One region of the Pseudomonas sp. FG35 genome, then DNA from elsewhere that is predicted to be linked to it. Evidence: predicted binding sites of a transcription regulator. Region 1 holds the regulator's gene; the other holds the start of a gene.

Region 1 (5,685 bases):
GCAGCAATTGATGCAATTGCTGGCCAAGAGCTCGCCGAAACTGGCTGAAGAGCTGGTGCCGGGCGTGGTCACGCTGTCGCAACTGCTCAAGGTGTTGCAGGCGTTGCTGGCCGAGCACGTGCCGGTGCGCGATATCCGCAGCATTGCCGAGGCCATCGCCAACAATGCCGCCAAGAGTCAAGATACCGCCGCTTTGGTGGCTGCTGTGCGGGTTGGCGTATCGCGCGCCATCGTCCAAAGCATTGTAGGGACTGAGTCGGAGCTGCCAGTTATCACGCTGGAGCCAAGGTTGGAACAAATATTGCTCAATAGTCTGCAGAAGGCAGGACAAGGCTCGGAAGAGGGCGTTCTGCTGGAGCCGAGCATGGCCGAGAAGCTGCAGCGTTCGCTGATTGAAGCGGCGCAGCGCCAGGAAATGCAAGGTCAGCCGGTGATTCTGTTGGTAGCAGGCCCGGTTCGCGCGATGCTCTCGCGCTTTGGTCGCCTGGCAGTTCCCGGACTGCATGTGCTGGCCTACCAGGAAATTCCGGACAACAAGCAAGTGACCATCGTTGCGACAGTAGGGCCCAACGGCTGAGGTAGTGGTTTATGCAAGTTAAGCGTTTTTTCGCCGCCGATATGCGTCAGGCCATGAAGCTGGTTCGTGATGAGCTGGGCGCTGATGCCGCCATCATTGGCAACCGCCGCATCGCCGGCGGCGTCGAGCTGACGGCGGCGCTCGATTACAAACTGTCTGCGCTGGCCCCGCGCGTTCCGAACATGGAACTCGAGGATGAGCTGCGCAAGACCCAGTCGCGCATCGTCACCGCCCAGGCCGAGCTGAGCCTGCGTGGCGAAGCCGACGGCAACACCAATCGCCAGTTGTTCGCCGGGCTGCCGTTGACGGCCGGCCTGCCGCTGACCGCTGCCGAGCCGCTGACCGAACCGACCTACGAAGCTCCGGCTCGTCCGGCACCAGCGCCTGCAGCGGTTTCCGCTGGCGTCGATCCGCGTGCTCTGGACTCGATGCGTTTCGAACTCAACAGCCTGCGCGAACTGATGGAAGTGCAACTCGGCACCCTGGCCTGGAACCAGCTGCAAGGCAGCCGTCCGGCCCAGGCCAATCTGTACCGTCGTCTGCAACGCATCGGTTTGTCCGGCCCGTTGTCCCGGGATCTGCTGTCGATGATCACCGAGATCGACGAGCCTCGTCAGGCCTGGCGCATGCTGCTGGCGCACCTGGCGCGGATGATTGCCGTGCCGGAAGTCGAGCCGCTGGAAGAGGGTGGGGTGATTGCGATGGTCGGTCCTGCCGGCATGGGCAAGACCACCACCCTGGCCAAACTGGCCGCCCGCTACGTGCTCAAGTACGGCGCGCAGAACATCGCGCTGGTGAGCATGGACAGTTTCCGTATCGGCGCGCAGGAGCAGCTCAAGACGCTGGGCCGCATCCTTAACGTTTCGGTGACCCACGTCGATCCGGGCCAGTCCCTGGTGCAGGCGCTGGATCCACTGCTGCGCAAGCGCGTGGTGCTGATTGACACCGCCGGCCTGCAGGCCAGCGATCCGGCCCTGCGCATGCAGCTGGAAAGTCTGGCCGGTCGTGGCATTCGGTCAAAAAATTATCTGGTTCTGGCAACCACCAGCCAAAAACAGGTTCTAACCGCCGCTTATCACAGTTACAAGCGTTGCGGGCTGGCCGGCTGCATCCTGACTAAACTGGATGAGACGGCCAGTCTGGGCGAAGTGTTGAGCCTGGCGATCAGTCACGAACTGCCGGTTGCCTACCTGACCGATGGCCCACGGATTCCGGATGATCTGCATCTGCCGCGGCGTCATCAACTGGTCAGTCGCGCCGTCAGCGTGCAAATGCAGGAAGAACCCAGCGAAGAAGCCATGGCTGACATGTTCGCTGATATCTACCACAGTCCGACCAAGCAGGTTGGCTGAGGTAATGAACAGTTTTCGTACCTACATCGATGGCCTGCCACGCATTGTTCCGGTTGTGAACGCGCAGCCAGTAATGTGGCCTCCGTCTATGCAAGACAAGGTAAAGAAATAACATGGGCAGCATGCATCCCGTACAGGTGATCGCGGTGACCGGCGGCAAAGGTGGCGTCGGCAAGACTAATGTGTCAGTGAACTTGTCCCTGGCCCTGGCAGAGCTTGGCCGTCGGGTCATGCTGCTGGACGCCGACCTGGGGCTGGCGAACGTCGACGTTCTGCTGGGCCTCACACCCAAACGAACCCTGGCCGACGTGATCGAAGGCCGCTGCGAGCTGCGCGACGTCCTGTTACAGGGCCCCGGCGGGATCCGCATCGTGCCGGCCGCTTCCGGCACCCAGAGCATGGTTCACCTGAGCCCGGCCCAGCATGCCGGCCTGATTCAGGCCTTCAGCGACATCGGCGACAATCTCGACGTGCTGGTGATCGACACCGCTGCGGGTATTGGTGACTCGGTAGTCAGTTTTGTTCGCGCAGCGCAAGAAGTGTTGCTGGTGGTCTGCGACGAGCCGACCTCGATCACCGACGCCTACGCGCTGATCAAACTGCTCAACCGCGATTACGGCATGAACCGCTTCCGCGTCCTGGCCAACATGGCCCAGAGCCCGCAGGAAGGTCGCAATCTGTTCGCCAAGTTGACCAAGGTCACGGATCGCTTCCTCGACGTCGCCCTACAATACGTCGGCGCGGTGCCCTACGACGAAAGCGTGCGCAAGGCGGTGCAGAAGCAGCGTGCGGTCTATGAAGCCTTCCCGCGTTCCAAGTGCGCACTGGCGTTCAAGGCGATCGCACAGAAGGTCGACACCTGGCCGCTGCCCGCCAACCCGCGCGGCCACCTCGAATTTTTCGTCGAGCGCCTCGTGCAGCAAACGGCAGGACCTGTGCTATGACCGCCAGCGGTATGAATTTCTACAAGAAGTCGGCGCGTGACGCGCAGTACGAGCTGATCGAGCGTTACGCGCCACTGGTCAAACGCATCGCCTACCACTTGCTGGCGCGGTTGCCGGCCAGTGTGCAGGTCGAAGACCTGATCCAGGCCGGGATGATCGGCCTGCTCGAAGTCTCGACCAAATACGACGCCAGCAAGGGCGCCAGTTTTGAAACGTACGCGGGCATCCGGATCCGTGGTGCGATGCTCGATGAAGTCCGTAAGGGGGACTGGGCACCACGCTCGGTTCACCGCAATACCCGCATGGTCAGCGACGCGATTCGCTCGATTGAAGCTAAAACCGGCCGTGACGCTAAAGATCACGAAGTTGCGGCCGAACTCCAATTGAGTCTCGACGATTACTACGGGATTTTGAACGACACCCTGGGCAGCCGCCTGTTCAGTTTCGACGACCTGTTGCAGGACGGCGAACACGAAGGGCTGCACGAGGATGGCGCCAGTGCTCATCTGGAGCCGTCGCGCGATCTGGAAGACGAACGTTTCCAGGCCGCGCTGGCGGACGCGATTGCCAATTTGCCGGAGCGTGAGCGACTGGTGTTGGCGCTGTACTACGACGAAGAGCTGAACCTCAAGGAGATCGGTGAAGTCCTTGGCGTCAGTGAATCGCGGGTCAGCCAGTTACACAGCCAGTGCGCGGCCCGCTTGCGGGGGCGTTTGGGGGAGTGGCGAGCGCGCTGAAGGCAGTGTGGGGACACTGCGAACGAGGCTGGTGCGGTGGTGAACGGCACCGGTCTTGCTCTGTTGTGCTCCAGACAGTCATCGAGTGTTTTGCCGGATTGATTGAAATGGCGCGTCCAGGTGCTGGGCGCGTTTAAGACTGCTTGGAGGTCGAATTGAACAAAGACATGAAAATCCTCATCGTTGATGACTTCTCAACGATGCGGCGGATCATCAAGAACCTGTTGCGTGATCTCGGGTTCACCAACACCGTTGAAGCCGACGATGGCACTACTGCCATTCCGGTGCTCAACAGCGGCAGCATCGACTTTCTGGTGACCGACTGGAACATGCCCGGCATGACCGGTATCGACCTGCTGCGCCACGTGCGCGCCGATGAAAAGCTCAAGCACCTGCCGGTGCTGATGGTGACCGCTGAAGCCAAGCGCGAGCAGATCATCGAAGCGGCCCAGGCCGGCGTTAACGGCTACGTGGTCAAACCTTTCACGGCTCAGGCGCTGAAAGAAAAAATCGAGAAGATTTTCGAACGCATCGGCTGATGACGCGCGGGGGAGCTATGGAGCATAACGAATCTTCACAGGGCGACTTCGAGTCGACTCTGAAAAAACACGCCGTCGAACTGGTCGAAAGCCTTGAAAAAGGCAAGTTCGGCGACGCCGTGCAACTGATCCATGAGCTCAATCAGACCCGTGACCGTGGCCTGTACCAGGAAGTGGGCAAGCTCACGCGTGAACTGCACAGTGCGATCGTCAACTTCCAGATCGATCCGCACATGCCGCAGGCTGAGGAAGTGTCGCAAATCACCGACGCTACCGAGCGCCTGGGCTACGTGGTCAAACTGACCGAAGCTGCCGCCAACCGCACCATGGATCTGGTGGAAAGCGCGACCCCCGTGGTCAATGGCCTGGCTGACGAAGCCCAGGCCTTGAGCGCCGATTGGGGCCGCTTCATGCGCCGTGAGGTCGGGGCTGAAGAGTTCCGTGAGCTGGCGCGCCGGGTCGACGGTTTTCTGGCACGCAGCAGCGCGGACAACCGCGCGGTGTCGAGCAATCTGAACGACATTCTGCTCGCCCAGGATTACCAGGACCTCACCGGTCAGGTGATCAAGCGCGTGACCCAATTGGTCACCGAAGTCGAAAGCAACCTGCTCAAGCTCGTGCTCATGGCCAGCCAGGTGGACCGCTTTGCGGGCATCGAACATGACCGTGCGGCGATGCTTGCTGAAAAAGATCCACAAAAACATCTCTCGCAGGGTGAAGGTCCGCAGATTCATGCCGATAAACGAGAAGACGTTGTGTCCGGTCAGGACGATGTGGACGATTTGTTATCCAGCCTTGGATTTTGAGTTTTTTTGGGTTTTTAGACCTGTAGGAGCACCCCATTAATGAGCTTCGGCGCCGATGAAGAGATCCTTCAGGATTTCCTGGTTGAGGCCGGCGAGATTCTTGAGCAACTGTCCGAACAACTGGTCGAGCTGGAAAGCCGCCCGGATGACGCAGATCTGCTCAACGCAATTTTTCGCGGTTTCCACACTGTAAAAGGGGGCGCCGGCTTCCTTCAGCTCAACGAGCTGGTGGAGTGCTGTCACATCGCCGAAAACGTGTTCGACATCCTGCGCAAGGGTGAACGACGCGTCGATGCAGAACTGATGGACGTGGTGCTTGAAGCGCTGGACGCGGTGAACAGCATGTTCAGCGAAGTCCGCGATCGCAGCCCGATCACCGCCGCCACCCCGGAACTGCTGGCCGCCCTGGCGCGTCTGGCCGAACCGCAATCGGCGGATGAAGCCCCGGCTTCGCCGGTTGCCGAGATGATCGAAGAACTGGTCGTCGAAGGCGATTCGGGCGACATCACCGATAACGAATTTGAACAGCTGCTGGACTCGCTGAACGCCGTCAAGGCCGAAGCCGAAGCCCCGGCTGCTGCTGCACCTGCTTCCACCGGAGCGGCCAGCGATGAAATCACCGACGCCGAGTTCGAGTCGCTGCTCGACCAGTTGCATGGCAAGGGCCAGTTCGCGGCCGACGCCGTGGCTCCGGCTGCTGCGGCACCTGCTGCTCCGGCGGCGGGCGACA
Region 2 (5,685 bases), on a different contig from region 1:
TCCTACCGACGAAACCAATAGCTGATTAGACGGCAACAATGCGATAGTTTGTCCCACTGATAGAACAGTCGGATTTCTCCATGCAAGACCTCAACGATCTCTACTATTTCGCCAAAGTGGTGGAGGCCGGCGGATTCGCCGCAGCCGGCCGCTTGCTCGGCATACCCAAGTCACGCCTTTCGCGGCGCATCGCCGAGCTGGAAGAGCGCCTCGGCGCACGTTTGCTGCAACGCACCACTCGCCAACTGAAGCTGACGGCAGTCGGTGAGCGTTACCTGCGCCACTGTCAGGCAATGCTGCTGGAAGCGGAGATGGCTGATGAAACAGTGGCCAGCATGTCCAGCGAGCCTCGCGGACGCTTGCGAGTGTCGAGCCCAACCGGGCTGGCCCATGAAATGTTGCCGGTGGTGATCAGCAATTTCCTTGGCAAGTACCCTCAGGTGCAACTGGAGGTCACCTTAATCAATCGCCGGGTCGACCTGATTACCGAAGGCATCGACGTGGCCCTGCGCGTGCGCGAACACGGCGATGAAGAACCGATGCTGGTGACTCGCCGCTTGCGTCAGGCGCAAATGGTGGTGGTGGCGAGCCCTTCCTTTGTCCAGGGTCTGGAAATCAATCATCCGCAGGACTTGAAAAACCTGCCGGTGCTGGGCGCTCTGGAAGCCGATCGCATGGTGCATGTGCGCCTGCTCGATCAGCACGGCAAGAGTTGTGATCTGGCACTGGAAGCCCGGCTGGGGATCGACGATTTCATCGTGCGCAAGGCGTGTGTGCTGGCCGGCCAGGGTTTCACTCTGTTGCCGATGATGTATTGCGAAACGGAACTGAACAACGGCACGCTGGTGCAATTGTTGCCGGACTGGTCACTGCCCGGTGGCTGGCTGCAAGCGGTGTATCCGCATCGGCGCGGGGTAATGCCGGCGGTGCGCGCGTGGATCGATCATCTGGTCGAATCGTTCAATGCCTGTGGAGAACGGCTGCTATGAAACAAGGAAAGATGAGCGAGCAGGATGTCGCGGACTTCTGCCTGGCCTTGCCCGGCGCCCGGGAAGACTACAAATGGGGTGGCGTGCGGGTGTTTTCGATTGCCGGCAACAAGATGTTCGCCTTGCAGGGATTGCGTGGTGATTCGCTGGCGTTCAAGGTCGACAAGGATCTGTTTCTCGGTCATTGCGACCGGCCGGGCATTCACCCGGCGCCGTATCTGGCCCGTGCGCAGTGGGTCATCATGCACCCGCCCTACCCGCTGGGCGCCGAGGAATTGCAAGGCTTGCTGCAGCGTTCCCATCAACTGGTGGTGAGCAAGCTGCCCAAGCGCGTGCAGGTCGGGCTGTTGCTCTAGAACAGCGCCAGCAGGTTCGAACCAAGGAACAACTGATCGATCCAGAACACCTGGTGCAACGCCACGATCATCCAGAAGAGCACCTGAAACGACACCTTGCGCGTCTTGTGCCGGAAGACCTGCTGGGCGATCAACGCACCCGGCCAGCCTCCCGCCAGTTCCACCGCGTGCAGGATGTTTTCCGGTGTGCGCCAGGCGTCGGCCCGCGCCTTGCGCTTGTCCGCCCAGTACAGGAAAAACGCCAGCACGCTGACCAGCCCGTAAGCCGTCAGCGGTACCAGGGAAATCCCGCGCAGCCACATCGAAAACGAGCCGGACAACGGCAACGCGCAGACGATCAGCAGCACCGCCAGCTTCAATTTCAAGTGCTGGATATTGCCACCGGAACGACCACGATCCGGGCGACGTGCGCGGGAGTCACTCATGGCTGAGCGGCCGTCCAGTCGACCCAGCCGAACTGCCAGGTCGCCAGAATCACCAGACCGAAAACGATCCGGTACCAGGCAAACGCCGCATAGCTGTGGCTGCCGATGAACTTGAGCAGGCCGCGCACCGCGATCATCGCGAAGATGAACGCCGTGACGAAACCGATGGCAAACACCGGGAAGTCTGCCGGTACGAACAGGTCGCGATACTTGTAGCCCGAATACACCGCCGCACCGACCATGGTCGGCATCGCCAGGAAGAATGAGAACTCGGTTGCGGTCTTGCGCGACAGGCCGAACAACAGGCCGCCGATGATGGTCGAGCCGGAGCGCGAAGTACCGGGGATCATCGCCAGGCATTGGGCGAAGCCGATCTTCAGCGCATCCGTCCAGCGAATGTCATCGACCGTTTCGGCGTGCACTTCATGCTGACGCTGCTCGGCCCACAACATCACGATGCCGCCCACCACCAGCGCGGCGGCCACAGTGATCGGGTTGAACAGGTAATGGTGAATCAGGTCGGCGAAGATCACGCCAAGCACCACGGCGGGCAGGAAGGCGATCAGCAGGTTGGCGGTGAAACGTCGCGCACTCGGCTGGGTCGGCAGGCCAATGACCACGTCGAGGATCTTGCGGCGGAATTCCCAGACCACCGCGAGAATCGCGCCGAGCTGGATGATGATGTTGAACGCCATGGCCCGCTCGCCTCCGAAATCGAGCAAGTCGGCAACAATGATCTGGTGTCCGGTACTGGAAATGGGCAAAAACTCCGTCAGCCCCTCTACAACTCCTAGAATCAGTGCCTGCAAGGCCGTCCAAAGATCCATCAATCCCCCAGAGAGCGATGCACAGAGGCATGCCCCGATAGTATTTTTTACGTTCACTGCGTTCAGCGTAGCTGGTTAAAGCTGTACCGATTCCGCGCGCACAGGATCCACACGAAACAGTCAAAATTCCGTGAAAAATCAATTTCGATTCAGGTTTTCACGCGCGGGGCCGAAATCCTAACAGACAAGCCGTAATAGCGCTGCCGCGTTCTACGACTTGGGTCGCGTATGCCCGGTCACCGAAACGTGGTTGGATGCTGGCGGTGGTTTATTACAAGAAAAAGAATCCGGAGTGACAGCGTTATGAACAGCTTGCGCAGTGTGTCGATCAGCCGACGCTTGTGGCTCATCTTGATTGTGGCCGTGGTCATGCTGTTGACGTTGGGCGTGTTGATGCTCAAGCAGATCCATGATGACCTCTACCACGCCAAGGCCCAGAAAACCCAGCATGTGGTGCAGACCGCCAGCGGTTTGCTGACTTACTACCAAGGCCTCGAAGCCGCAGGAACCCTGACCCGCGATGTGGCACAGAAACAGGCGCTGACCGCGATCCGTGGCCTGCGCTATGACCAGAATGACTATTTCTGGATCAACGACCTCACGCCCGTGATGGTCATGCACCCGACCAATCCCAAGCTCGAAGGCCAGAACCTCTCGGCGATCCGCGACCCGGACGGCTTTGCGGTGTTCAACGAAATGGTCGCCATCGCCAAGGCCAAGGGCGCCGGCATGGTCAACTATCGCTGGCCCAAGCCCGGCGCCAGCGAACCGGTGGCCAAGACCTCTTACGTGAAATTGTTCGAGCCATGGGGCTGGGTCATTGGTTCGGGCGTGTACGTCGACGACGTGCAGGCCGAGTTCCAGGGCCAGGTGATCAAGGCGTCGGTGGTAGGTCTGGTCATCGCGGTGATCATGGCGCTGCTAGTGATTCTGATTGCCCGCAGCATCGTTCGTCCGTTGCAGGAAACCGTGAACGCCATGGCCAACATCGCCAGCGGCGAAAGCGATCTGACCCGCAGCCTCGACACCCACGGCCAGGACGAAGTCACTCAGTTGGCGCATCACTTCAACGCCTTTACCGCCAAGCTGCGTCGGGTGATCGGTGAATTGCAGCTGTCCGCCAGTGCATTGGGCCAATCGTCCAGCGAGCTGGGCAACGATGCTGCGCAGGCCCAGCAACGCAGCCAGCAGCAGTCGCAGCAGATGGAGCTGGTTGCCACTGCCGTCAACGAAGTGACCTACGGCGTACAGGACGTGGCGAAGAACGCCGAACACGCCGCCAGCGAAATGCGTGACGCCGAAGCCCAGGCCCAGCAGGGCCAGATCAACATCGACGGCAGCCTGCAACAGATCGACAAGCTCTCCGGCACCATCGATCAAGCGGTGGAAGTCATCCGCACGCTGGCGACTGAAAGCACACAGATCGGCAGCGTGCTGGAGGTGATCCGCTCGATCGCCGAGCAGACCAACCTGCTGGCCCTCAACGCCGCGATTGAAGCGGCTCGGGCCGGCGAACAGGGTCGCGGGTTTGCAGTGGTGGCCGACGAAGTGCGTTTGCTGGCGCAGCGCACGCAGAAGTCCACGGCGGAAATCCAGACGATGATCGAACGCCTGCAAAACCACTCCGAAGCCGCCGTGAAGGTGATCGGCGACAGCAGCAAGGCTTCGCAACTGACCATCGAACAGGCCGGCCTGGCCAGTGCGAGTCTGAATGCCATCGGCCAGGCCCTGCGCAACCTCAATGGCCTGAACGCCTCGATTGCCAGCGCAACGCTGCAACAGGCGCATGTGGTCGAGGACATCAACCAGAACGTTACCCAGGCGGCGGGGTTGTCTCACAGCACGGCACTGGCGGCCGAGCAGTCGAGCGTGGCGAGTGTGAAACTCGGCCAGCTCAGCGAACAACTGAACGGGCTCCTGCGCCAGTTCCGCGTCTGATCCCTGCAACAGGTGGGAACTCGTTTCCCACCTGTTTTTCGGTACAATCCGCTCCCTTCCCAACTCCCCCAAGGATCCTGCATGTCCGGGCTAGAACTGTTTGCCGCCGCCCTCGGCGTGATCGCCGTGTGGCTCACGGTCAAACAGAATCCGTGGTGCTGGCCGATCGGGCTGGTCATGGTGTCGCTCTACACCTGGGTGTTCTTCGAGGTGAAGCTGTATTCGGACATGCTGCTTCAGGTGGTTTATGCCGGGCTGCAAATCTATGGCTGGTGGCAATGGACGCGGGCCGGGACGATGCATGACGGGCGCGAAGTCAGCCGGCTCAACAGTCGCTCGATTGTGCAGGGACTGGCCATCGGCACTGTCGGCAGTCTACTGCTGGGCGCTGCGATGGCCCATTGGACCGACGCTGCACAACCTTGGCTCGACGCCGCGCTGACCGGTTTCAGTCTGGTTGCGCAGTTCTGGATGGCCCACAAACGTCTGCAATGCTGGGCGTTGTGGTTCGTGCTGGATGTGATCTTCGTCGGTCTGTTCCTCTATAAAGGGCTGTACCTCACAGCGGCGCTGTATGCCCTGTTCACCCTGATCGCGGTGCAAGGCTGGCGCGAATGGCGTGCCGACCCGGCGTTGCAACGATGAAAGTGATTGTCCTGACCGGCCCCGAGTCCACGGGCAAGAGCTGGCTGGCGGCCGGGATTCAACAGCAGTTCGGCGGCTTGCGGGTGGATGAATACGTGCGCTGGTTTATCGAGCAGTACCCTCGGGATACCTGCTTGGCCGATATTCCCGAGATCGCTCGCGGCCAGTTGCAATGGGAAGACGCGGCACGTGCGCAGCAGCCGCGGCTGCTGATTCTCGATACGCATCTGCTGAGCAATATCCTGTGGAGCCAGACGCTGTTCGGCGACTGCCCGCCCTGGCTGGAAACCGAGTTGCTGGCGCGGCATTACGACCTGCACCTGCTGCTCTCCCCCGAACAGATCGAGTGGACGGACGATGGTCAGCGCTGCCAGCCCGATTTCAGTGAACGGCTCGCGTTCTATCAGGCCACCCGGACCTGGCTGGAAACCCATCACCAACCCTTGCAGATCATTCAGGGCAACTGGCTCGAACGCCATCAGCAAGCCTTCGACGCGGTGCGCGC

The links. Region 1 encodes FliA, which starts transcription of late flagellar genes. Its sites were predicted from a motif close to CTAAAGTTTNNNNNNNNNNNGCCGNTAA; they were not measured.
Region 2: a site for FliA is predicted at 2,746-2,773, ahead of ACODTD_RS01930 (methyl-accepting chemotaxis protein). Genes of this name have one in related genera too.

The regions. Positions count from the first base shown of each region.
Region 1 is NZ_JBMDJR010000017.1:41,094-46,778, reverse strand. It holds gene flhA (flagellar biosynthesis protein FlhA) at 1-577, shown strand, start outside; gene flhF (flagellar biosynthesis GTPase FlhF) at 589-1,929, shown strand; gene fleN (flagellar synthesis regulator FleN) at 2,043-2,873, shown strand; gene fliA (RNA polymerase sigma factor FliA) at 2,870-3,610, shown strand; gene ACODTD_RS25340 (chemotaxis response regulator CheY) at 3,778-4,149, shown strand; gene ACODTD_RS25335 (protein phosphatase CheZ) at 4,167-4,955, shown strand; gene ACODTD_RS25330 (chemotaxis protein CheA) at 4,995-5,685, shown strand, end outside.
Region 2 is NZ_JBMDJR010000001.1:426,286-431,970, reverse strand. It holds gene ACODTD_RS01950 (LysR substrate-binding domain-containing protein) at 81-989, shown strand; gene ACODTD_RS01945 (MmcQ/YjbR family DNA-binding protein) at 986-1,345, shown strand; gene ACODTD_RS01940 (DUF1294 domain-containing protein) at 1,342-1,770, opposite strand; gene ACODTD_RS01935 (undecaprenyl-diphosphate phosphatase) at 1,767-2,597, opposite strand; gene ACODTD_RS01930 (methyl-accepting chemotaxis protein) at 2,901-4,535, shown strand; gene pnuC (nicotinamide riboside transporter PnuC) at 4,617-5,180, shown strand; gene ACODTD_RS01920 (AAA family ATPase) at 5,177-5,685, shown strand, end outside.